DNA from 3 places in the Streptomyces sp. NPDC059994 genome. Region 2 is predicted to be linked to each of the others. Evidence: riboswitches for the same ligand, from Rfam matches in the RefSeq annotation. Region 2 holds a riboswitch; each other region holds the start of a gene.

Region 1 (7,139 bases), on a different contig from region 2:
ACTGGTCGGCGTGAGCGGAGGGTCCCGGGGGAGGTCCCGCTTCAACCGGTACGGAGCACCGCCCCGCATGCCGTACAGTTGTGTTTACCGACGCGGGGTGGAGCAGCTCGGTAGCTCGCTGGGCTCATAACCCAGAGGTCGCAGGTTCAAATCCTGTCCCCGCTACTGAAGTCCTTGGGCCCGGCACATGAGAATGTGCCGGGCCTTCGGCATTTCCCGGGCCCCGCCCCGATGGTTTCGGCATTTCCCGGGCCCCCGCCCCGATGGTTTCGGCATTTCCCGGGCTCCCGGCCCGATGGCTTCGGCATTCCCCGGGCCCCGCCCGTTGGCTTCGGCTTTCTCAGGGCCGACGCCCACCCGTGCGCCCGCCCGGCTGTCCCTCCGGCGCCAGCTCTGCCGCCAGGAACCGGCGGTATTCCAGGCCCAGGCCCTCGTACAGGCCTATCGCCGCCCGGTTGGCGCCCTCCACCATCAGGGCCGCCGTCCCGTGCACGGCCAGCGCCTCGGCGAGCACCTTGGCGACGACCGTACGGGCCAGGCCCCGGCCCCGCGCCGACGGGTGCACGGCGACGCCCGCGAGCAGCGCCGCCGTCTTCGTCCGGGACGCCCTGAAGGTGTATGCCGAGCGGCACCTCACCGACTGAGGTGTATACGTAGAGTAGTCTCGCGTGTGCTGTGCGCGAGCATATGGCGGGACTGCTGCGAGCGGCGACGCGGCGGAAGGTGCCGGCCGTGCCGCTGTTCATCGGCCTGTGCGCGCTGCTGATGTGTCTGTCCCTGCCGCTGTCCCTGCCGCTGTCGCTGCCCCTGTCGCCGCCCGCGCCCTGGGTGACCGCGCCCCCGTACACGAAGGGCGGCGTCCCCTCCGTGCACGGCGATCCGGCGGCCCGGCGGCACGCCCGGGGGACCTGTGTACGGGGCCGGGCCGGGCCCCGCCGATGCCGGGCCCGGCTGATCGCGACGGGCGCCGACCGGCACTGAGGCCGCACCCGGTTGGCCGAGGTGGGCTCGCCGCGCGCGGCGGAGCCGGGCACCCTGGGTGGGGCGCGGAACGTCGGCGGCCCTGCGGACGGGCAGGAGACGACAGGTGCGGCAGCGATCGGACGGCGGCGGCCGGGAGGGCTCCCGGCGCCTCGGCCTGGTGCGCGTCCTGCCCGCGCTGCTCCTGGTCGCCGGGGTCGTTCTCGACGCGGCGACGCCGCCCGATCTGACCGCCGCCGCCCTCTTCGCGGCCGCGCCGCTGATCGCGGCCCCCTTCTTCGGGCCGGCCGGCACCGCCGTCGCGGGCGCCTCGGCGGTCGGGGCGGTGCTGCTCACGGAGTATCTGCACGACATCCCCAGCACGGGCGAGGCGGTCAGCGAGCTGTTCACCGTCACCACCGTCGGCGCCCTCGCCCTCTTCATCAACCGCATGCTGCGCCGCAGCGGCGAACGCCTCGCCTCGGCCCGGGTCATCGCGGAGACCGCCCAGCGCGCCGTGCTGCCGACGCCCGCCGAGCGCATCGGGGGCCTCCAGGTGGCCGCGCGGTACGAGGCGGCCCAGGCCGGTGCCTTCATCGGCGGGGACCTCTTCGCCGTCCAGGACACGCCGTACGGGGTGCGCCTGGTCGTCGGGGACGTGCGGGGCAAGGGCCTGGAGGCGGTGGAGGCGGTGGCCGTGGTCATCGGGGCGTTCCGGGAGGCGGCCGAGCAGGAGTCGACCCTGGAGGCCGTGGCCGGGCGCCTGGAGCGCGCGCTGACCCGGGAGGGCACCCGGCGCGACGGCCTGGACGCCGTCGAGGGGTTCACCACTGCCGTGCTCGCCGAGATCCCGCGCGGCGCCGGGGCCGTACGGCTGGTGAACCGGGGCCACCCCGAGCCGCTGCTGCTCCACGCCGACGGGGCCCTGGACGCGCTCACCCCGTCCGATCCCGCGCTGCCGCTGGGGATGGCGGACCTGGGGGTGTGGCCGGACCGGGCGGACGCGTACCCCTTCCCGGCCGGGGCGACGCTGCTCTTCTACACCGACGGCCTCTCCGAGGCCCGCTCGGTGGAGCCGCCGGGGGTCTTCTACGACCCGCACGAGCGGCTGCGCGGCCGTATCTTCCCGGGGCCCGACCGGGTCCTGGACGCGCTGATCGACGATGTGCGCAGACATACGGGCGGGGGCGCGAACGACGACATGGCGCTGCTCGCGGTGGGGCGGCCGGGGGTGCGGCAGCCGGAGCGGCGGCGGACGATGCCCGTGGTGCCGTGACGTTGTGTAGCCGAACAACCCCCCTGTGCACAGCAACTGACGCATCGTCAACTGTTGTCCCCGACGATCAGGGGGAACTGCTTGGAATCCGGTCCCCCTGTCTATTAACGTTCGATAACGCAGCGCGGTCGTCCCAGCCGTCGCAGAGGCGGCACCGTGCGCACGCGCCGAATCCCGAAAGGGAACCGGGGAACCACCAACTTGGGGTGAATCGGGCACCTTTGCACCTTCGAAGAGGTGCCCGTAGGAGACCTTCCTGCTCCGAACCCGTCAGCTAACCCGGTAGGCGAGAAGGAAGGAAAGGAGCGCCCCCGTGGCGTCCAACGAGCCTGCCCTCGGCACCCAGCCGGTTCCCCCTGTCTCCCTGTACGGGACCGCGCCCGGTGACACCGAGGTGTGGGAGGAGTGGAACCCCACCGAGGAATCGGTCGCCTCCGTGCGCGGCAGGCACCGCGTCGCCAAGCAGCGCGGCGGGCTCGCCCGCAGCTCCACCGTCCTCGGCGTAGGCGTCATCGCGGCCGTCGGCGCGGGCGGCATGGCCAGCGCGCAGAGCAAGCCGCCGGTCTCCATATCCCTGCCCGACTCGGTCGCGGACAACCTCCCCGACGTCAAGTCCCTGCCGGGCGTGGGCACGCTGATCTCCGACATCGCGGGCGACGAGAAGCCCGACGCCTCCCCGGCCGCCCAGGCCGACAGAGCCGTCGCGAGCGCCCCCCTCACCATGGCGGGCGTCTCCCGGGCCGACGCCGAACAGGGTGCCACCGGCGCCGGCGAGGCCCTGCGCACCCGCATCCTCCAGCAGGCCGAGCAGCAGCAGAACGACGCCGAGGCCGAGGCGAAGGCGGTCGCCGAGAAGGCCGCGTCCCAGCAGGCGGCGGCCGAGGCGAAGGCCGCGCAGAGCGCCGCGGCGCAGAAGGCGGCGGCCGCGAAGAAGGCCGCCGAGGAGGCCGCCGCGAAGAAGGCGGAGGAGGAGCGTCTGGCCGAGCTCGCCAAGAGCTTCTCGCTCCCTGTCGCCTCGTACACGATCACCTCGACGTTCGGCGAGGCCGGCTCGATGTGGTCCTCCGGCCACCACACCGGCCTCGACTTCGCCGCCCCCACCGGCACCCCGCTCAAGGCGATACACGGCGGCACGGTCAAGTCGGCGGGCTGGTCCGGCTCGTACGGCTACCGCACGGTCATCGAGCTGGAGGACGGCTCGGAGCTCTGGTACTGCCACCAGTCCTCGATCGCGGTCAGCGCGGGCCAGAAGGTGACGACCGGCGAGACGATCGGCCGCGTCGGCGCCACCGGCAACGTGACGGGCCCGCATCTGCACCTGGAGGTGCACACCCCGGGCGGCACGGGCATCGACCCGATGGCGTGGCTGCAGTCGAAGGGCCTCAATCCGTAGGGCGTGCTCGCCGTGGGCGGGGGCGTGGGCGGGGGCGTGGGCGGGGGCGCGGAATAGCCGCGCACCGCCCGCCCGTTCACCCCCTATGACCTCTCTGCGCCCCCTGGGCGCCTCCGACCTCTCCGTCTTCCCGCTCGCCCTCGGCGGCAACGTCTTCGGCTGGACCGCCGACGAGGCCGCGTCGTTCGCGGTGCTCGACGCGTACACCGAGGCGGGCGGCAACTTCGTGGACACGGCCGACACGTACTCGTCCTGGATCCCCGGCAACGAGGGCGGCGAGTCCGAGAAGATCATCGGCAAGTGGCTGGCGGCGCGCGGCAACCGCGCGGACGTCGTCGTCGCCACGAAGGCGGGCGCACACCCCGGCTTCAAGGGGCTCGCGGCCGCCACCATCAAGGCCGCCGCCGAGGCCTCGCTGCGCCGGCTGGGCACCGACTACATCGACCTGTACTACACGCACTTCGACGACGAGTCCGTCCCGGTCGAGGAGATCGTCACCGCCCTCGACCAGCTGGTGCAGGACGGCAAGGTGCGCGCCGTCGCCGCCTCCAACATCTCCCCGGAGCGGCTCAGGGACTCGCTGGACTTCTCCGACCGCGAGGGCCTGGCCAAGTACGTCGCCCTCCAGCCGCACTACAACCTGGTCTCGCGCGGCACCTACGAGGGCCGCCTCCAGGACACCGCCGCCCGCTCGGGGCTGGCCGCCGTCCCCTACTTCTCGCTCGCCGCCGGGTTCCTCACCGGCAAGTACCGCCCGGGACAGACCGTGCAGAGCGCGCGGGCCGGGAGCGCCGCCAAGCACCTGGAGACCGACCGGGGCGCGAAGGTGCTGGCCGCGCTCGACCGCGTCGCGCGGGCGCACGGCGCCGAGCCCGCGAGCGTCGCGCTCGCCTGGCTCGCCGCCCAGCCGACCGTGGTCGCCCCGATCGCCTCGGCCCGTACGGTCGAGCAGCTGCCCGCGCTCCTCGCGGTCGCGGACCTGGAGCTCACGGACGCGGAGCTGAGCGAGCTGAGGACCGCCTCGGCGTAGCTCCCCGCGCCCCGGCGCTTTCAGCGCCTTCAGCGCAGATAGGGGTTGTACGGGGAGGACTGGTTGTACCCGTAAGGAGTCTGCTGTCCGTACGGCGCCTGGTGTCCGTACGGGTACGGCTGAGCCGGGATCCAGATGCGGCCCGCCGCGCCCGCCGCGTAGTGCAGCGCGGGCCCGGCCACCTCCCTGCGCTCCCACAGGTGGTGCAGCAGCTCCTGCTCGCGGGCCGTGAAGTCCGGGCCGGCCTGGGCGCGGCGGGCCCGGCGGCGCAGGAACGCGAGGGCCGTCGCGAACGCCTCGTACTCCGCGACCGTCCGCGCCGCCCGTCTGCCCCCGTAGGTGCGGTGCGCGAAGTCCCGGGCCATCGAGCGGGCCCGCATCGAGGAGAGCGCGAGAGGTTCGGCGGCGCCCAGCCAGCCCGCCGCCGCGTACGCGGGCAGCTCGGCCGCGACCGTGCGCAGCTCCCGCTGGCGGCTCCAGACCGCCAGCCAGGTGAGCAGGCCGAAGACGGGGACCATGAACGCGGCGTAGACGAGGTAGAAGCCGTACGTCCCGAACGTCGACGAGCCGTTCCACAGCGCGTGCATCCCCATCGCGGACAGCAGGCCGAGCAGCGGCAGGCCGATGCGCCGCCAGCGGCGGCCCGGCGCCGCGAGCGCGGCCGCCCCGAAGCCGATGCCGGTGCACACCGTGAACAGCGGGTGCGCGAACGGCGACATCACGATCCGTACGAAGAACGTCGCCGCGGTCGTCGAGGAGAGGCCCGCGGTGTGGCTGACCTGGTCCTCGCCGAAGGCGTTGCCCAGATAGAGGATGTTCTCGGTGAAGGCGAAGCCGGTCGCGGTGAAGCCCGCGACGACGACGCCGTCGACTATCCCCTTGAAGTCCCTTCTTCGGAACAGGAAGAGCAGCAGCACGGCCGCCGCCTTGGCGCTCTCCTCGACGATGGGCGCGATGACGGTCGCACCGAGGTGGTCGGCGGAGGACGGGTCGGCGGTAGCCGTGGCTATCCACTTGGTCGCGAACGAGTTGGCGATGATCGCCACCAGCGCGGCGGCGCACGCGCCCCAGGCGAAGGCGAACAGCAGGTTGCGCCACGGGCCCGGATCCACCCGGTCGAGCCAGCGGAACGCGGTGCCGAGCAGCGGCACGGGCAGCACGGCCAGCGCGAGCCCCACCAGGAACCCCTCGGTGCCGGTCTGTTCCCGCACGATCGCGAGGATGACCAGACCGCACAGGGCGAGCAGGGTGATCAGCGCGCCGGCCCGGACGGCCTTGGAGCGCCAGAAGTCGCGCCGCGGCCGGTAGCGCCATTTGGCGCGCTCCGGCACGGCGTCGAACCGCGGCTCGGCGCCGCGCTCCGGGACGGGCTGGAGCGGGCCCGGCGGCTGGCGTTGCGGAAGCGACTCGGACGACACCAGACGACCCTAACGAGGGGTACGGACAATCCGCGACGGTGCGTGGGGTCTGCCGTCAGGCGGACGGCAGCTCGGCCACGCGGGTGAAGAGCAGGTCGTGCACCACATGGCCCTTGTCGAGGCCCTGTCCCTCGAAGCGCGTGAGTGGCCGGAACGCGGGCCTCGGCGCGTAGCCGCCGTCCGGCTGGGTGTTCTCGAACGCGGGGTGCGCGTCGAGCACCTCCAGCATCTGCTCGGCGTACGGCTCCCAGTCGGTGGCGCAGTGCAGTACGGCGCCGGGCTTGAGCCGGGGCGCGGCCAGCGTGAGGAAGTCGGGCTGGATGATGCGGCGCTTGTGGTGGCGCTTCTTGGGCCAGGGGTCCGGGAAGTAGACGCGCAGCCCGTCCAGCGAATCCGGCTCCAGCATCTCGCGCAGCAGGATGACCGCGTCGCCGTTGCCGACGCGGACGTTGGTGAGGCCGCCGCGCTCGGCGAGGCCGAGGAGGTTGCCCTGGCCGGGGGTGTGCACGTCGACGGCGAGGATGCCGGTGCCGGGGTCGGCGGCGGCCATCTCGGCGGTCGCCTCGCCCATCCCGAAGCCGATCTCCAGGACGACGGGCAGCCCGTCGAACATCTTCTTCAGGTCGAGCTTGCCGCGCCCGTCGATATCGAGCCCCCACAGGGGCCACAGCCGCTCCAGATACTCGCCCTGGCCGGTGGTCACCCGGCTGCGGCGCGGCTGGAAACTGCGGATCCGCCGCTCGTGGTGCGATCCGGCGGGATCGGCGACGGGACCCCCGGGAAACCGGGGCTCGCCCTTGGGGCGACGGGCGGAGGCGGCGGGCTGCTCAGACACAATTACCGGATTCTACGTGCCCGGCCCCCGGGGCCGCCCGCTCACACCCGCGCCGCCCCCAGCACCTCCAGTGCCCGCCGGGCCACCTCGCGGCCGATCGGCAGGGACGCCGTCGCCGCCGGGGACGGGGCGTTCAGGACGTGGATCGTGCGGGGGGCCTCGCGGATGAGGAAGTCGTCGACCAGGGTGCCGTCGCGCAGGACCGCCTGGGCGCGGACGCCCGACGA
Region 2 (7,139 bases):
GTTCGCCGAAGAGGGCCCCACGGCCGAGGAGATGGAGCGCGCCCAGGCCCAGCTGGAGCGCGAGTGGCTGGACCGGCTCGGCACGGTCGCGGGCCGCGCCGACGAACTCTGCAGGTACGCGGTGCTGTTCGGTGACCCCCAGCTCGCCCTGACCGCCGTCGACCGGGTGCTCGACATCACCGCCGAGGAGGTGCGGGACGCGGCCCGGGCCACCCTGCGCCCGGACAACAGGGCGGTGCTGGTGTACGAGCCGACCACCGCCGAAGCAGACGACGCGGCCGACGCCGACGCAGAGGGAGCAGAGCAGTGAGCGAGACCGGCGTGACCATGCAGTTCCACCCCCAGCCGGCCGCCGGCACCGCGCGTCCCTGGGCGTTCCCCGCCCCCGGCCGCGCCACCCTGCCCAACGGGCTCACCGTGCTGCGCTGCGACCGCCCCGGCCAGCAGGTCGTGGCCGTCGAGATCTTCCTCGCCGCCCCGCTGGACGCCGAGCCGGCGGGCCTGGACGGCGTCGCCATGATCATGGCGCGCGCGTTCTCCGAGGGCACCGACAAGCGCTCCGCCGAGGAGTTCGCCGCCGACCTGGAGCGCTGCGGCGCCACCCTGGACGCGCACGCGGACCACCCGGGCGTGCGGGTCTCCCTGGAGGTGCCGGTCTCCCGGCTGGCCAAGGCGCTCGGCCTGCTCGCGGAGGCGCTGCGCGCCCCCGCGTTCGCCGACGCGGAGGTCGACCGGCTGGTCCGCAACCGCCTGGACGAGATCCCGCACGAGCTGGCCAACCCGGCCCGCCGCGCCGCCCAGCAGCTCTCCAGGGAGCTCTTCCCGGCCACCGCGCGCATGTCGCGCCCGCGCCAGGGCACCGAGGAGACCGTCACGCGGATCGACGCGGGAGCGGTGCGGGCCTTCTACGAGGCGTATGTACGCCCGGCGGCGGCCACCGCCGTGATCGTGGGCGACCTGGGCGCCACCGACCTGGACGCGATCCTGGCGGACACCCTGGGCGCCTGGACCGGCACCCCGGCCGAGGAGCGCCCGATGCCCCCGGTCACCGCCGACGACACCGGCCGCGTGGTCATCGTCGACCGGCCCGGCGCCGTCCAGACGCAGTTGCTGATCGGCCGGATCGGCCCGGACCGCCACGACCGCGTCTGGCCCGCCCAGGTCCTCGGGACGTACTGCCTGGGCGGCACGCTCACCTCCCGCCTGGACCGCGTCCTGCGCGAGGAGAAGGGCTACACGTACGGAGTGCGTGCGTACGGTCAGGTGCTGCGCTCCGGCGCGGAGGGCACCGGCGCGGCCATGCTCGCCATCAGCGGCTCGGTGGACACGCCCAACACCGGCCCGGCCCTCGACGACCTGTGGACGGTGCTGCGCAAGCTCGCCGCCGAGGGGCTCACGGACGCCGAGCGGGAGACCGCCGTGCAGAACCTGGTGGGCGTGGCCCCGCTCAGGTACGAGACGGCGGCCGCCGTCGCCGGGACGCTGGCCGACCAGGTCGAGCAGCACCTCCCGGACGACTTCCAGGCGCAGTTGTACGCGCTGCTGGCCGACACGGGCACCGTGGAGGCCACCGCGGCGGTCGTCAGCGCCTTCCCGGTGGACCGTCTGGTGACCGTCCTCGTCGGGGACGCGGCGCAGATCGAGGAGCCCGTCAAGGCGCTCGGCATCGGTGAAGTCACCGTCGTCGCGGGCTGATTGAGCGGACCGGCGCGCGCGGGCGCGTGCGTGGGAGGAGGACCCCGGTGGCCGATGTGCCGCCGGGGTCCTCCTTTATGTCCGATTTGTTGGGGAGGTTGCCTGTCTGTCATGTGGCGTGGGCAACAAAAAGACGTGTCTGTTTGGTGATTGAAAGATCAGCCGTCTAGCGTCAGTCGCGCTGTCCGTTACCACCCGTCGCAGCCGCGGCACCGGACAGCGATCGCCGAGTCCCCAACTGGCGCGAGCCAGGGGAGCCGGGGACCCACTCAGTCCCTGGGGTGAATCGGACGCCTCCGCCCGCGGAGGAGCCCGTAGGAGACCTTCCAGCTCCGAACCCGTCAGCTAACCCGGTAGGCGAGATGGAAGGAAAGGACACCGCCCCTTCATGGCGTTCACCCGTGCCACCGGGAAGCACCGTCGTCCGAGCGCCATGTCGCGCAAGAGCGCGAACATAGCGGGCATCGCCACTCTCGCCACCGCCGGAGTCGTGGGCACTCTCGCCTCCCCGGCCCTGGCCGCCGAGACCTCGGCGCCCGCCGCGGCCTCCGTCGAGGACACCGGCATCACCCAGGCGATCGTGATCGGCGACTCCCTCGCCGACCGCATCGACGCCCAGGCCGCCGCCCAGAAGCACGCCGCCGACAAGGCCCGCGCCGCCGCCGAGGCGAAGCGCAAGGCCGAGGCGAAGGCCAAGGAGGAGCGCGCCGCCAAGGAGCGCGCCGCCCGCGAGGCCGAGCGCAAGCGCCTCAACTCCTTCGTCGCCCCGATCGACGGCAGTTACGTCTCCACCGGCTACAAGACCGGCGGCTCGATCTGGTCCTCCGGCAGCCACACCGGCATCGACTTCCACGCGGGCGAGGGCACCTCGGTGCACGCCGTCGGCCTGGGCACCGTCGTCGAGGCGGGCTGGGGCGGCGCCTACGGCAACAACATCGTCATCCGCATGAACGACGGCACGTACACGCAGTACGGCCACCTGTCGTCCATCGGCGTCTCCGTCGGCCAGCGCGTCGAGCCGGGCCAGCAGATCGGCATCTCCGGCGACACCGGCAACACCACCGGCCCGCACCTCCACTTCGAGGCCCGCACGGGCTCGTCGTACGGCTCGGACATCGACCCGATCGCGTATCTGCGCTCGCGCGGCGTCAACGTCTGACGCGGCCGTCCCCGAACCTCCACCGAAGCCCCCGGCGTCCGCGCCGGGGGCTTCGGCGTCGCCGTCGGGCGCGCCGGGAGCCGTCCGTGGCCAAAAGATATGCATTGCATACGGCATGTCACCGGGAATTAACAACCGCTCGAATAGAGTCACCGAACAGGCGTCGATCGACCGCGTTTCGCGGGGATTAAGGCGGAGGTTCTGTCATGCGCATTCCAGCGCAATCGGTATGCACGGCAATCCGCGACGACATCGTCGCGGGACTCTTCGCGCGCGGCAGCCGGCTCACCGAGGAAGTGCTCGCCCGGCGGTACGGGGTCTCGCGCGTCCCGGTTCGCGAGGCGCTGCGCACGCTGGAGTCCGAGGGGTTCGTCACCACGCGCCGGCACGCCGGGGCCTGTGTCGCCGAGCCGACCGAGCAGGAGGCCGCCGACCTGCTCGAACTGCGCGCGATGCTGGAGCCGCTGGCCGCCTCGCGGGCGGCCGCCCGGCGCACCGAGGCCCATCTCAAGGTGCTGCGCGGCCTGGTCAGGCTGGGCCAGGACCGCATCCGGCGGACCCAGGGCGAGGATCTGCGCTCGCTGGGCGGCTGGTTCCACGAGACGCTGGCCCAGGCCTCCGGCAGCCCCGGCCTCATCTCGCTGCTCACCCAGCTACGGCACAAGATCGCCTGGATGTACGTGGTGGAGCAGCCCGCGCTGCCCGCCGAGTGCTGGGCGGAGCACGGGGCGATCGTGGACGCGCTGGCGCGCGGTGACGCCGAGCGGGCCAGATCGCTGGCCGCCCACCACGCCGACCGCGCGTTTTCCGCCTATCGCCTGCGGCGCCCGGTGGACGTGAGGACTTCGCAACATGCCGTAAACACCGCGAGCGCCCGCGCTTAACGGGGTCGCCGTATACAAAGGGGTGATTCGGCGGGGTTTTTTCGCGCTGCCCGAAATCGCCGCCGGAAAGCAGCGGCGCGGGTAAGAGGTTCGCGCAACCCGCACCACCCGCTTAAAAGGAAAGGAGCCGCGGACCCTGAATTCAGGATCCGCGGCTCCGTTTCGCGAAGTGCGGTGACGCGCCGGCCGGGCCGGGGTTCGGCCGACCGGGTGCGGTCAGACGGTCTCGGGGAGCTCCTCAAGGCCCGCCTCGACCAGCTTCGCCAGACGGTCCAGGGCCGCCTCGGCGCCCTCCGCCTCGGAAGCCAGCACGATCTCCTCGCCGCCCTGCGCACCCAGGCCGAGCACCGCGAGCATGGAGGCGGCGTTGACCGGGTTGCCGTCGGCCTTGGCGATCGTGACGGGGACGCCGGAGGCCGTGGCGGCGCGGACGAAGATGGAAGCGGGGCGGGCGTGCAGGCCCTCGGCCCAGCCGACATTGACGCGGCGCTCAGCCATGGTGATGCCCTTCGAAATCTCTGACGGTTGTCTAGACCAGTCTCTCATGTCCTGCGCCGTGCTCGTGCCGACGTCGGTCCCGGATCCGGCGGCCCTTCGGCCCTGGCCGCCCTCTCCACCTTGCCCCCTACCTTGACCTGACCGCAGCGGCCCCGCGACCCGTAGGCTGCCCGTATGCAGGCTCCGCAGGAGAAGACGCAGGACCCCGCGTACCCGGCCCACTGGGAGGCCGACGTCGTGCTGCGCGACGGGGGGACCGCGCGGATCAGGCCCATCACGACCGACGACGCGGAGCGGCTCGTCTCGTTCTACGAGCAGGTGTCGGACGAGTCCAAGTACTACCGCTTCTTCGCGCCCTACCCCCGGCTGTCGGCGAAGGACGTGCACCGCTTCACCCATCACGACTACGTGGACCGCGTCGGGCTCGCGGCGACGGTGGGCGGCGAGTTCATCGCGACCGTCCGCTACGACCGGATCAACGCGCAGGGCAGGCCCGCCTCGGCGCCGGCCGACGAGGCCGAGGTGGCGTTCCTGGTCCAGGACGCCCACCAGGGGCGCGGTGTCGCCTCCGCACTGCTCGAACACGTCGCGGCGGTCGCGCGCGAGCGGGGCATCCGGCGGTTCGCGGCGGAGGTGCTGCCCGCCAACAACAAGATGATCAAGGTGTTCACGGACGCGGGCTACCAGCAGAAGCGTTCCTTCGAGGAAGGCTCGGTCCATCTCACGCTCGATCTGGAGCCGACCGCCGAGTCGCTGGCCGTGCAGCGCGCCCGAGAGCAGCGCGCGGAGTCGCGCTCGGTGCAGCGGCTGCTCGCCCCCGGCTCGGTGGCCGTGATCGGCACCGGCCGCGCGCCCGGCGGCGTGGGGCGCACGGTGCTGCGCAACCTGCTGGGCGCGGGGTTCACCGGACGTGTGTACGCGGTCAACCGGGCCTTCCCGGAGGGCGGTTCGGAGGTCGACGGCGTCCGGGCGGTCCGCTCGCTCGGCGAGATCGCGGAGCAGGTCGACCTCGCGGTCGTCGCCGTCCCGGCCGAACGGGTGCCGGAGGCGGTCGCGGAGTGCGGCGAGCACGGGGTGCAGGGGCTGGTCGTCCTCTCCGCCGGGTACGCCGAGAGCGGCGCGGCCGGACGCGAACGCCAGCGCGAACTGCTGCGCCAGGTGCGGTCGTACGGGATGCGGCTGATCGGGCCGAACGCGTTCGGCGTCATCAACACCGCGCCCGGGACGCGTCTGAACGCCTCGCTGGCGCCCGATCCGCCGCAGCGGGGACGGATCGGACTGTTCACCCAGTCGGGAGCGATCGGGATCGCGCTCCTCTCGGGCCTGCACCGGCGGGGCGCGGGCCTGTCGACGTTCATCTCGTCCGGCAACCGGGCGGACGTCTCGGGCAACGACATCCTCCAGTACTGGTACGAGGACGCGGACACGGACGTGGTCCTGCTGTACCTCGAATCCATCGGCAACCCGCGGAAGTTCACCCGGCTCGCGCGCCGGACGGCGGCGGTGAAGCCGGTGGTCGCGGTGAAGGGCGCCCGCCACAGCGGCTCGACCCCGCCCGGCCACGCGGTCCCGGTGACCCGGGTTCCGGACGCGGCGGTGTCGGCGCTGCTGCGCCAGGCGGGCGTGATCCGGGTGGACACGGTGACCGAGCTGGTCGACGCGGGCGTCCTCCTGGCGGGCCAGCCGCTCCCGGCGGGCCCGCGTGTCGCCATCCTGGGCAACTCGGAATCCCTGGGCCTGCTCACCTACGACGCCTGCCTCACCGAGGGCCTGCGTCCCCACCCGCCCGTCGACCTCACGACGGCGGCCACCCCCGAGGACTTCCGCGACGCGCTGGCGCGGGCCCTGGCGGACGAGTTCTGCGACGCGGTGGTGGTCACGGCGATTCCCTGGGTGGGCGAGCCCGGCTACCCCGACGAAGCCCTGGCCACGGCCCTCCAGCAGGCCACGACGACGGCCCCGGCGAAGCCGGTGGCCGTGGTGCACGTGGAACTGGGAGGCCTGGCGGAAGCGCTGGCGAGCGCGGCGAGCACGGCCCGCCGCACCACGCCCCCGCACCACGCCCCGCTCACCCCGACGGGGACGGACGGCGAGCCGGGGGCGAGTGCCGCGGCGGCGGTGTCCGGGGCGGTATTCACGGCGGTGCCCGGGGCGCAGCCTGCGGTGACGGTGCCCGGGACGGTATCCACGGCGGTGCCCGGGGCGGAGCCTGCGGTGACGACGCCCGGGACGACGCCCGGGACGACGCCCGGGACGACGCCCGGGACGACGCCCGGGACGACGCCCGGGACGACGCCGGGGACGGCGCCCGGGGCACAGCCTGCGGAGACGACGCCCGGGACGCCGCCCACGGCGTTGCCCGGGGCACAGTCCGAGCAGGGTGCAGGGGCCGCAGGCCCCGCCGGGGTTCCGGGGCGGAGCCCCGAGGGGGCGCAGGGGCGCAGCCCCGCCGGGGGTTCGGGGGCCGAGCCCCCGAGGGTGTCCTCCCGCATCGGTCCACCCCCACCCCCGGAGGGTCTCGGGAAGGGGCGGGGTGGGGGACAAGCCGGCCCCGCCCCCACCGGACCCGCGCCCGAACCCCCCGCCACACCCCACAGCATCCCCGCCTACCCCGCCGCAGAACGCGCCGTACGGGCCCTCGCCGAGGCCGTCCGGTACGGGCAGTGGCGGCGGCAGGCCGCCGAGCAGGGGAAGGTGCCGGAGTACGACGACATCGACGAGGCCGGGGCCGCCGCCGACATCGAGCGGCTGCTCGGGGAGGCGGACCCGAGGGGGGCGACGCTCGCCGCCGCCGAGGCGGAGGCGCTGCTCGGCCGGTACGGGATCCCCGTGCGCCCCGCCCTGCCCGCGCCCCACCCGGACGCCGCCGTCTGGGCCGCCGCCCGCCTCGGCTACCCCGTGGC
Region 3 (7,139 bases), on a different contig from region 2:
GACCAGCTTGAGCAGTGCTTCCTCGTGTGCGTCGAATGCCGTCATGGCCACTGGAACAGCGCGCGCCCACCCCCGATTCCCGCGCGCGCGGTGAAGGTGGTGTGGGGGATGGCTGACGACGGTGTGATGGACTTGGCAGTGACTATTCGGGGCCGATCGTCCGACCGTGCGCTTAGGCTGGACGCATGTCCCCTACCGCCCACCTCCCTGGTCCCGTACTGCCGGACGCCGAAGCCGCCAATGAGGCGATTCGCGAGCTCGTCGACAGCGCGGACCCGGACGGCGGCTGGCCCTCGGAGGAGTACGAGCGGCTGCTCACGCTGTGGGCGGCGGCCACGACCGCCGATCTCGACGAGGCCGCGTAGCCCCGCCGCCGCCCTCTGGGCGCTCCGGCCGGGCGATAGGCTCGGCCTGCCCGTATGCCCGCGCCGGGCCTGTGGCACATCCCGCCGCGGCCGCCCGGGCCGATCGACACCACAGGAGAATGCCCGCCTTGTCCGAGACATCCGAGAACCGCGTACATGAGCAGGTCGCCGCGGCGCCCGGACCGGCGGACGACCGCTCCGCGCTGCGGGCCGACTGTGCGAACTGCTTCGGCCTGTGCTGCGTGGCGCTCGCGTTCTCGCGGTCCACGGACTTCGCCGTCGACAAGGCCGCCGGCGACCCCTGCGCCAACCTCGGGCAGGACTTCCGCTGCGGCATCCACGACAAGCTGCGCCCCAGGGGTTTCCAGGGGTGCACGGTGTACGACTGCTTCGGCGCGGGCCAGAAGATCTCCCAGGTCACCTTTGTCGGCCGGAACTGGCGGGAGTCCCCGGACGGGTCGCGGCAGATGTTCGCGGCGCTCCCGGTGATGCGCCAGCTCCACGAGCTGCTCTGGTACCTCGCCGAGGCGCAGGCCCGCCCGGCGGCGCGCCCGGTCCACCGCCAGGTGGCGGCCGCGCGGGAGAGGATCGAGCGCCTGACGCTCAGCGCGGTGGACACGCTCCTGGAGCTGGACGTGGCCGCGCACCGCGCCGAGGTGAACGCCCTGCTGCTGCGCACCAGCGAGCTGGTACGCGCCGAGGTCCGGGGCAAGAAGAAGGACCGCAGGGGCGCCGATCTGTTCGGGGCCCGGCTCAGGGGCGCGGATCTGCGTGGTGCGGACCTGCGCGGCGCGTATCTCATCGCGGCCGATCTGAGCGGGGCGGATCTGCGGCTCGCCGATGTGATCGGAGCGGACTTCCGCGACGCGGACCTCGCCGGGGCGGACCTCACCGACTGCCTCTTCCTCACCCAGACGCAGGTCAACGCGGCGCGGGGCGACGCGGGGACTGTGCTGCCGGGGGGCCTGGAGCGCCCGTCGCACTGGGACAAGGGCACCTCGGCCCCGCCCGCGCCGTCCGGGCGCAAGGACGCCACCCCGGCCGCCTCCGGCCGTAAGGGCGGCCCGTCCGGCAAGCCCGGCGCCTCCCGGCGCAGGGGCTCGGGCCCGGCCGGGTCCCGCCGCAAGTAGCCGATCGCCTGCCCGCAGGGCCCGTACGAGCCCTGGGCCGCTTGGGGCCACCCCACTATGCATGCCGTGTATACACCTCACGTATAGTCCCCGCCATGTTCTGGTCCAGGCCGAAGGGGAGTCGCGTCATGCGCAGCAGCAATTCCGAAGTGCGTCGTGCCCGGGGGCGGGCGGCCGCCGCGCTGGTCGCCGTGGCCGCACTCGGCCTGACGCTGACCGGCTGCTCCGACGGCGCCGTCTCGCCGCGCTCCGCCCGCAACGACGCGCTCGACAGCAAGGCCGCGGCGGGTGCCGACGCGGGCACCGCCGCCGGGGTCGACTGCCGCAAGGCCAAATGCATAGCCCTGACCTTCGACGCCGGGCCGGGCGAGAAGACGCCCCAACTGCTCGACACGCTCAAGGAGAAGAAGGTGCACGCCACCTTCTTCCTGCTCGGCAGGAACCACGTCGAGAAGTACCCCGACACCGTGCGCCGCATCGCCGCCGAGGGGCACGAGGTCGCCAACCACACCTGGTCGCACGAGCGTCTGGACAACCTGAAGCCCGACGAGATACGCACCGAGCTCAACCGCACCCAGGAGGCGGTGGCCAAGCTGACCGGCCGCAAGCCGGTCCTGATGCGGCCGCCGCAGGGCCGCACCAACAAGGAAGTCACCAAGGTCAGCAAGGAGCTGGGGCTCTCGCAGATCCTGTGGAGCGCGACCGCCAAGGACTACTCCACCAACGACTCGGCCCTGATCACCGAGCGCATCCTCGACCAGGCCGACCGCGACGGCATCATCCTGCTGCACGACATCTACGACGGGACCGTGCCCGCCGTGCCCGGGATCATCGACGCCCTCAAAGCGCGCGGCTTCACCTTCGTGACCGTGCCCCAGCTGCTCACCCCCGCCGCCCCGAAGCCCGGCCAGCTCTACCGCCCCTGACGCTCCCCTGGGCCGCGCGTGGACACGGCCAGGATTTCGCCCTCAGCATGCAACGCTTCTCAGGACCCGTTCCGGCAGGCAGAGTTGCGGCCATGAAGCTGCTGATACTGGGTGGTACGGAATTTGTCGGCCGCGCCGTGGCCGAGGCCGCGGTGGCGCGCGGGCACGAGGTGACGGTCTTCCACCGGGGCCGCCACGAGCCGCCCGAGGGTGTGCGCACACTGCTCGGCGACCGGACGGCCGAGGGCGGCCTGGCGGCGCTGACCGACGGGCGGTGGGACGTGGTCGTGGACACCTGGTCGGGGGCGCCCTCGGCGGTGCGCGACGCCGCGCGGCTGCTCGCCGAGGGGCGCGCCGCCCGGTACGTCTATGTGTCGAGCCGGTCCGTGTACGCGGACCCGGTCCCGGCCGCGGCCGACGAGGCCGCGCCGCCGGTCGAGGGCTCGCCCGACGCCGGGGACGAGGTGGACTATCCGCGGGCCAAGCGCGGCGGCGAGCTCGCCGCCGTCCAGGAGTTCGGCCCGGACCGCTCGCTCCTGGTGCGCGCGGGGCTGATCCTCGGCCCGTGGGAGAACATCGGGCGGCTGCCGTGGTGGCTGGGGCGCATGGCGCGCGGCGGCGAGGTGCTCGCGCCGGGGCCGCGCGATCTGCCGGTCCAGTTCATCGACGCCCGGGACCTGGCGGAGTGGATCGTGAGCGCGGCCGACTTCGGGCTCTGCGGCCCGTACAACCTGGTCTCCCCGCCGGACCACACCACCATGGGCGAGCTCCTTGAGGCATGCGTACGGGTCACCGGCGGCGGCGCGGAGCTGCGCTGGACGGACCCGGAGGCGATCCTGGCCGCCGGGGTCGAGCCCTGGAACCACCTGCCGGTGTGGATTCCGCCGGGCGAGCTGCACCGCACGATGCACGGCTCGAACGTATGGAAGGCCGTGCTGTCGGGGCTGCGCTGCCGTCCCGTCGAGGAGACGGTCGCCGACACCTGGGCCTGGCTCGAATCGATCGGCGGCGAGGCTCCGCAGCGGCCGGACCGCCCCCGGGTCGGACTCGACCCGGAGACGGAGCGGAGGCTGCTGGCGCAGCGGTGATTCGGCTGCGGGCCGTCTGTGGCTGGCCGCTCCCCCAAGTTCGCGGCTTCGCTCGAACAGGGCGACCCCCGTCCCGGCAGAGCCGCACATGCCACAGCCCCGCACCCCTATAGGGGCGCGGGGCCGCACCGCACCGCACCGCACCGCACCGAGGAAAGCTGCTCCGAGGAAAGCTGCTCCGATACGGAGCTGATGATGCGTCAGAGAGGCAGCAGATCCGGGCGCTTGGGCTCCACGTGGTCGCCCGAGCTCTCGCCGCGCAGCCGTCGTCCGATCCACGGCACCAGGTGCTCGCGCGCCCAGTGGATGTCGTCGCGCCGCACGTCCAGGGTGTTGCGCGGCGGCAGCGGGGGCCACGCCTGGTCCGGGTCGGCCGGGATCTGCAGCCCGAGCACCTGGGCGGCGCGCAGTGCGACCCGGGTGTGCCCCTCCGGCGACAGATGCAGCCGGTCGCCGTCCCACGCCCGCCTGTCCTGAACGGACTTGAGCGACCACAGGTCGAGCACCGGGCACCCGTAGCGGTCCGCGATGGAGCGCACGTGCGCGGTGTATGTGGCGACCTTGCCCCGCAGATGCTTGAAGACCGGCACCCCGCGCGTGTCGAACCCGGTGGTCACCATGACCGTCGGGATCGCGCTCTTCAAGTCGGCCACGGCGCGCTCGAAGCGCTCGGCCACGTCGTCCGGGTCGCTGCCCGGCCGGATGATGTCGTTGCCCCCCGCGCAGAAGCTCACCAGGTCGGGCGCGAGCTCCTTGGCCCGCGGCACCTGCTCCTCGACGATCTGGTCGAGGAGCCTGCCGCGGACCGCGAGATTAGCGTAGCGAAAGGCCCCCTCCGGTCGCTGGTCTGCCAGTAGCACGGCGAACCTGTCCGCCCAGCCGACGAACGCCCCGTCCGGGCCGGGGTCGCCGACGCCTTCCGTGAAGCTGTCGCCGAGCGCCGTGTACGACCCGAACGTACCGCTGCTGAATGATCTCGAATCGTCTGCCACGAGACCACATCTTTCCCTTATGGGTGTGACCTACGCGACCGTAAGGAGGGGTTGACGATGGGTGATATAGACCACCCGGTCAGTTTCCCGCAGCGGGAATACGCGCCAATTACCGACGGGCAAACGGCCGTCAGAGGTTCGCGCCCTGCTGGCGGAGGTAGGCGAGCGGGTCGACGTCGGAGCCGTAGTCGGGCGTGGTGCGGATCTCGAAGTGCAGGTGCGGGCCGGTGACGTTGCCGGTGGCGCCGGAGAGCCCGAGCTGCTGGCCCTCGGTCACGGTCTGCCCGGCCGAGACGGAGAACTGCGAGAGGTGGGCGTACTGGGAGTACATGCCGTCGGCGTGCCGGATGACGACCTGGTTGCCGTACGCGCCGCCCCAGCCGGCCGAGACGACCGTGCCCGCGCCGACCGCCTTCACCGTGGTGCCGGTGTCGGCCGCGAAGTCGACGCCCGTGTGGTAGCCGCTGGACCACATGGATCCGGCCATGCGGTACGGGGTGCCGATGCTCACGCTGTCGAGCGGCGCGCGGAAGCCGGAGGCGGAGCCCTGGTTCGCGGTGGCGGACGAGGAGGTGTCGGCGGCGGCCGCCTTGGGGGCGGAGGCGGCCGGGGAGGACTTCGGCGTGCGGGGGGCGGACTTCTTCGTACCGGAGGCGTGCGAACCGCTCGCCTTGGCGGAGCCGTGCGACGCGCCGCCGCCCGGGGCCTTGGCCCCGAGGGTGAGCTTCATGCCCGGGCGGATCAGCGCCGGGTCGGAGCCGACGACCTCGCGGTTGTCCTTGTAGAGCCGCTGCCAGCCGCCGAGCCGGTGGTCCTGGGCGATCTGCGACAGGCAGTCGCCGCTCTTGACCTTGTACGTGGTGGGCACGGCCTGCGGGGCGGCGGCCGGAGCGGCGGTGAAGGTCCCGGCGGCGCGGACGGCCTGCTGGGGCGCGGTGGCGGGGGCGGCGGTCTTCACCGCGGCGTGCGCGCCGGTGGCGCCCAGCAGCGGGATGGCGAGCGCGGCGCCGCCCGTACCGGCGGCGACCATGCCCCGGGATATCGGGCTGGACTTGGGACGGCGGTGCTTACCCTTCGCGGGCATGGCGGATTCCTCTCCGGCGCCTGCGAGGTGAGCTGTCGGGTTCGGGCTGGAGCTGCCCGGCCGGGCACCGCGTGCGGTGTTCCGGCTTCACCCCGAGCCGTGCCGGAGTTCCGGACGGCGCTTACCTGGGTCCCCCGCTCCTGCCACGCGTGGATGGGTGCGGATTCCGAGCGGTGGCAGGATTCGGCGGTCCACCCGGATTGCGGTGACCGTAAGCGAGCCCGGTGGGTCACGACAAGTACCCATTCGCCTTCGGCATTCCCGGCCGGGAATTCCTCCGGGAATTCCGGTCACCCTGCGTCGACCGGAATTCCCAACAGGCCCCGCCGGAACGGGGGATTCATTCGGGGCTGCCACCACGGAACGTCACGGGTATGACGCTGCTCACGGGCAACCTCCCCTTCCCGCCAGGGAGATGGACAGGAGCCATCAAATCGCCCAATCCGGGTGAAAGTTCTAGTCGATTCACCCCTTCCCGCCACCTATCACCCTTCTGTCCACTTTTGGTCAGTGCATCCCGATGGAGATCTTCAGTGCGCCAAGAACGCGAATTCCTTATGCCGGGAGTTCGCCAAGCCGCCGGAAACGGAACACCGCCGCATCAAGATCGCCCCGCAGCCCGGTGTCCAGACCCCGGTGCAGCAATACCGCTCCCCTGTGTACGGCCCCGGTGTCGAGGCACCGATAGGCCGCCGCCGGGTCCAGGCCGCGCAGCCGTACGGCCGGGGGACGCTCGCCGTAGCGCTGGGCCTGGAGATGGGCGAGGACCACGGTGTCGTCGCCGCGTACGTACTGGACGGCGCTGAGCCCCCCGCGCGGCGGCCGCAGCCGGTACTGGGCCCCGAGCTGCACCACCGGCCGGATCGCCTTGTACAGCTCCACCCACCCGCGCGCCTCGGCCAGTTCGGCCTCGCTCCATCGGGTGAGGTCGCCGCCGATGCCGAGCGCTCCGGCCATCGCGCTCACAAAGCGGAAGCGCAGGCTGCTGCGGCGGCCGTTGAGCAGGGTGTTGGGGCTGTCGGTGACCCAGGCGGCCATGACCCGGGCCGGGTGCAGCTGGCTGAAGCCGTCCTGGATGGCGAGCCGGTCCAGCGGGTCGGTGTTGTCGGAGGTCCACACCTGGTCCGTACGGGAGAGGATGCCGAGGTCGATCCGGCCGCCGCCGCCCGAGCAGGACTCGAAGTCGACCGAGGGGTGCGCGGCCCGCAGCCGGTCCAACAGGCCGTACAGCGCCCGGACATGCTCGATCCAGAGCTTCTGCGGATACTCCTCGCCGGGCCAGCCCGCGTCGGTGAAGCAGCGGTTGAAGTCCCACTTCACATAGTCGACGGGCGCGCTCGAAAGGAGTCCGTCCAGCTGCTCCCAGAGGTACTCCTGGACGTCCGGGCGGGCCAGGTTGAGCACGAGCTGGTTGCGGAACTCGGTGCGCCGGCGTCCGCTCTGGTGCTGCACCCACTCCGGGTGCGCCCGGTACAGCGCGCTGTCGGCGTTGACCATCTCCGGCTCGACCCAGATCCCGAACCGCATGCCCAGCGCGTGCACTTCGTCGGCCAG

The links. Region 2 has a riboswitch for cyclic di-AMP ahead of ACFWA7_RS31575 (M23 family metallopeptidase). Riboswitches for the same ligand answer to the same signal wherever they lie in the genome.
Region 1: linked by a shared signal. The riboswitch ahead of ACFWA7_RS22330 (M23 family metallopeptidase) and the one ahead of ACFWA7_RS31575 (M23 family metallopeptidase) in region 2 are both predicted to bind cyclic di-AMP.
Region 3: linked by a shared signal. The riboswitch ahead of ACFWA7_RS36530 (peptidoglycan DD-metalloendopeptidase family protein) and the one ahead of ACFWA7_RS31575 (M23 family metallopeptidase) in region 2 are both predicted to bind cyclic di-AMP.

The regions. Positions count from the first base shown of each region.
Region 1 is NZ_JBHWUR010000046.1:5,765-12,903, reverse strand. Features, by position in the region: gene ACFWA7_RS22355 (PhlD) at 1-14, shown strand, start outside; tRNA gene ACFWA7_RS22350 (tRNA-Met) at 92-165, shown strand; gene ACFWA7_RS22345 (GNAT family N-acetyltransferase) at 341-637, opposite strand; gene ACFWA7_RS22340 (hypothetical protein) at 733-981, shown strand; gene ACFWA7_RS22335 (PP2C family protein-serine/threonine phosphatase) at 1,088-2,236, shown strand; cyclic di-AMP (ydaO/yuaA leader) riboswitch at 2,392-2,540, shown strand; gene ACFWA7_RS22330 (M23 family metallopeptidase) at 2,550-3,629, shown strand; gene ACFWA7_RS22325 (aldo/keto reductase) at 3,715-4,659, shown strand; gene ACFWA7_RS22320 (PrsW family intramembrane metalloprotease) at 4,689-6,077, opposite strand; gene trmB (tRNA (guanosine(46)-N7)-methyltransferase TrmB) at 6,133-6,912, opposite strand; gene lhgO (L-2-hydroxyglutarate oxidase) at 6,954-7,139, opposite strand, start outside.
Region 2 is NZ_JBHWUR010000094.1:18,950-26,088, reverse strand. Features, by position in the region: gene ACFWA7_RS31585 (M16 family metallopeptidase) at 1-310, shown strand, start outside; gene ACFWA7_RS31580 (M16 family metallopeptidase) at 328-1,695, shown strand; cyclic di-AMP (ydaO/yuaA leader) riboswitch at 1,910-2,070, shown strand; gene ACFWA7_RS31575 (M23 family metallopeptidase) at 2,084-2,854, shown strand; gene ACFWA7_RS31570 (GntR family transcriptional regulator) at 3,061-3,738, shown strand; gene ACFWA7_RS31565 (HPr family phosphocarrier protein) at 3,955-4,236, opposite strand; gene ACFWA7_RS31560 (GNAT family N-acetyltransferase) at 4,411-7,139, shown strand, end outside.
Region 3 is NZ_JBHWUR010000141.1:3,494-10,632, forward strand. Features, by position in the region: gene ACFWA7_RS36500 (PPOX class F420-dependent oxidoreductase) at 1-45, opposite strand, end outside; gene ACFWA7_RS36505 (hypothetical protein) at 186-365, shown strand; gene ACFWA7_RS36510 (pentapeptide repeat-containing protein) at 485-1,495, shown strand; gene ACFWA7_RS36515 (polysaccharide deacetylase family protein) at 1,624-2,421, shown strand; gene ACFWA7_RS36520 (NAD-dependent epimerase/dehydratase family protein) at 2,514-3,509, shown strand; gene ACFWA7_RS36525 (SGNH/GDSL hydrolase family protein) at 3,710-4,501, opposite strand; gene ACFWA7_RS36530 (peptidoglycan DD-metalloendopeptidase family protein) at 4,632-5,585, opposite strand; cyclic di-AMP (ydaO/yuaA leader) riboswitch at 5,590-5,755, opposite strand; gene ACFWA7_RS36535 (alpha-galactosidase) at 6,141-7,139, opposite strand, start outside.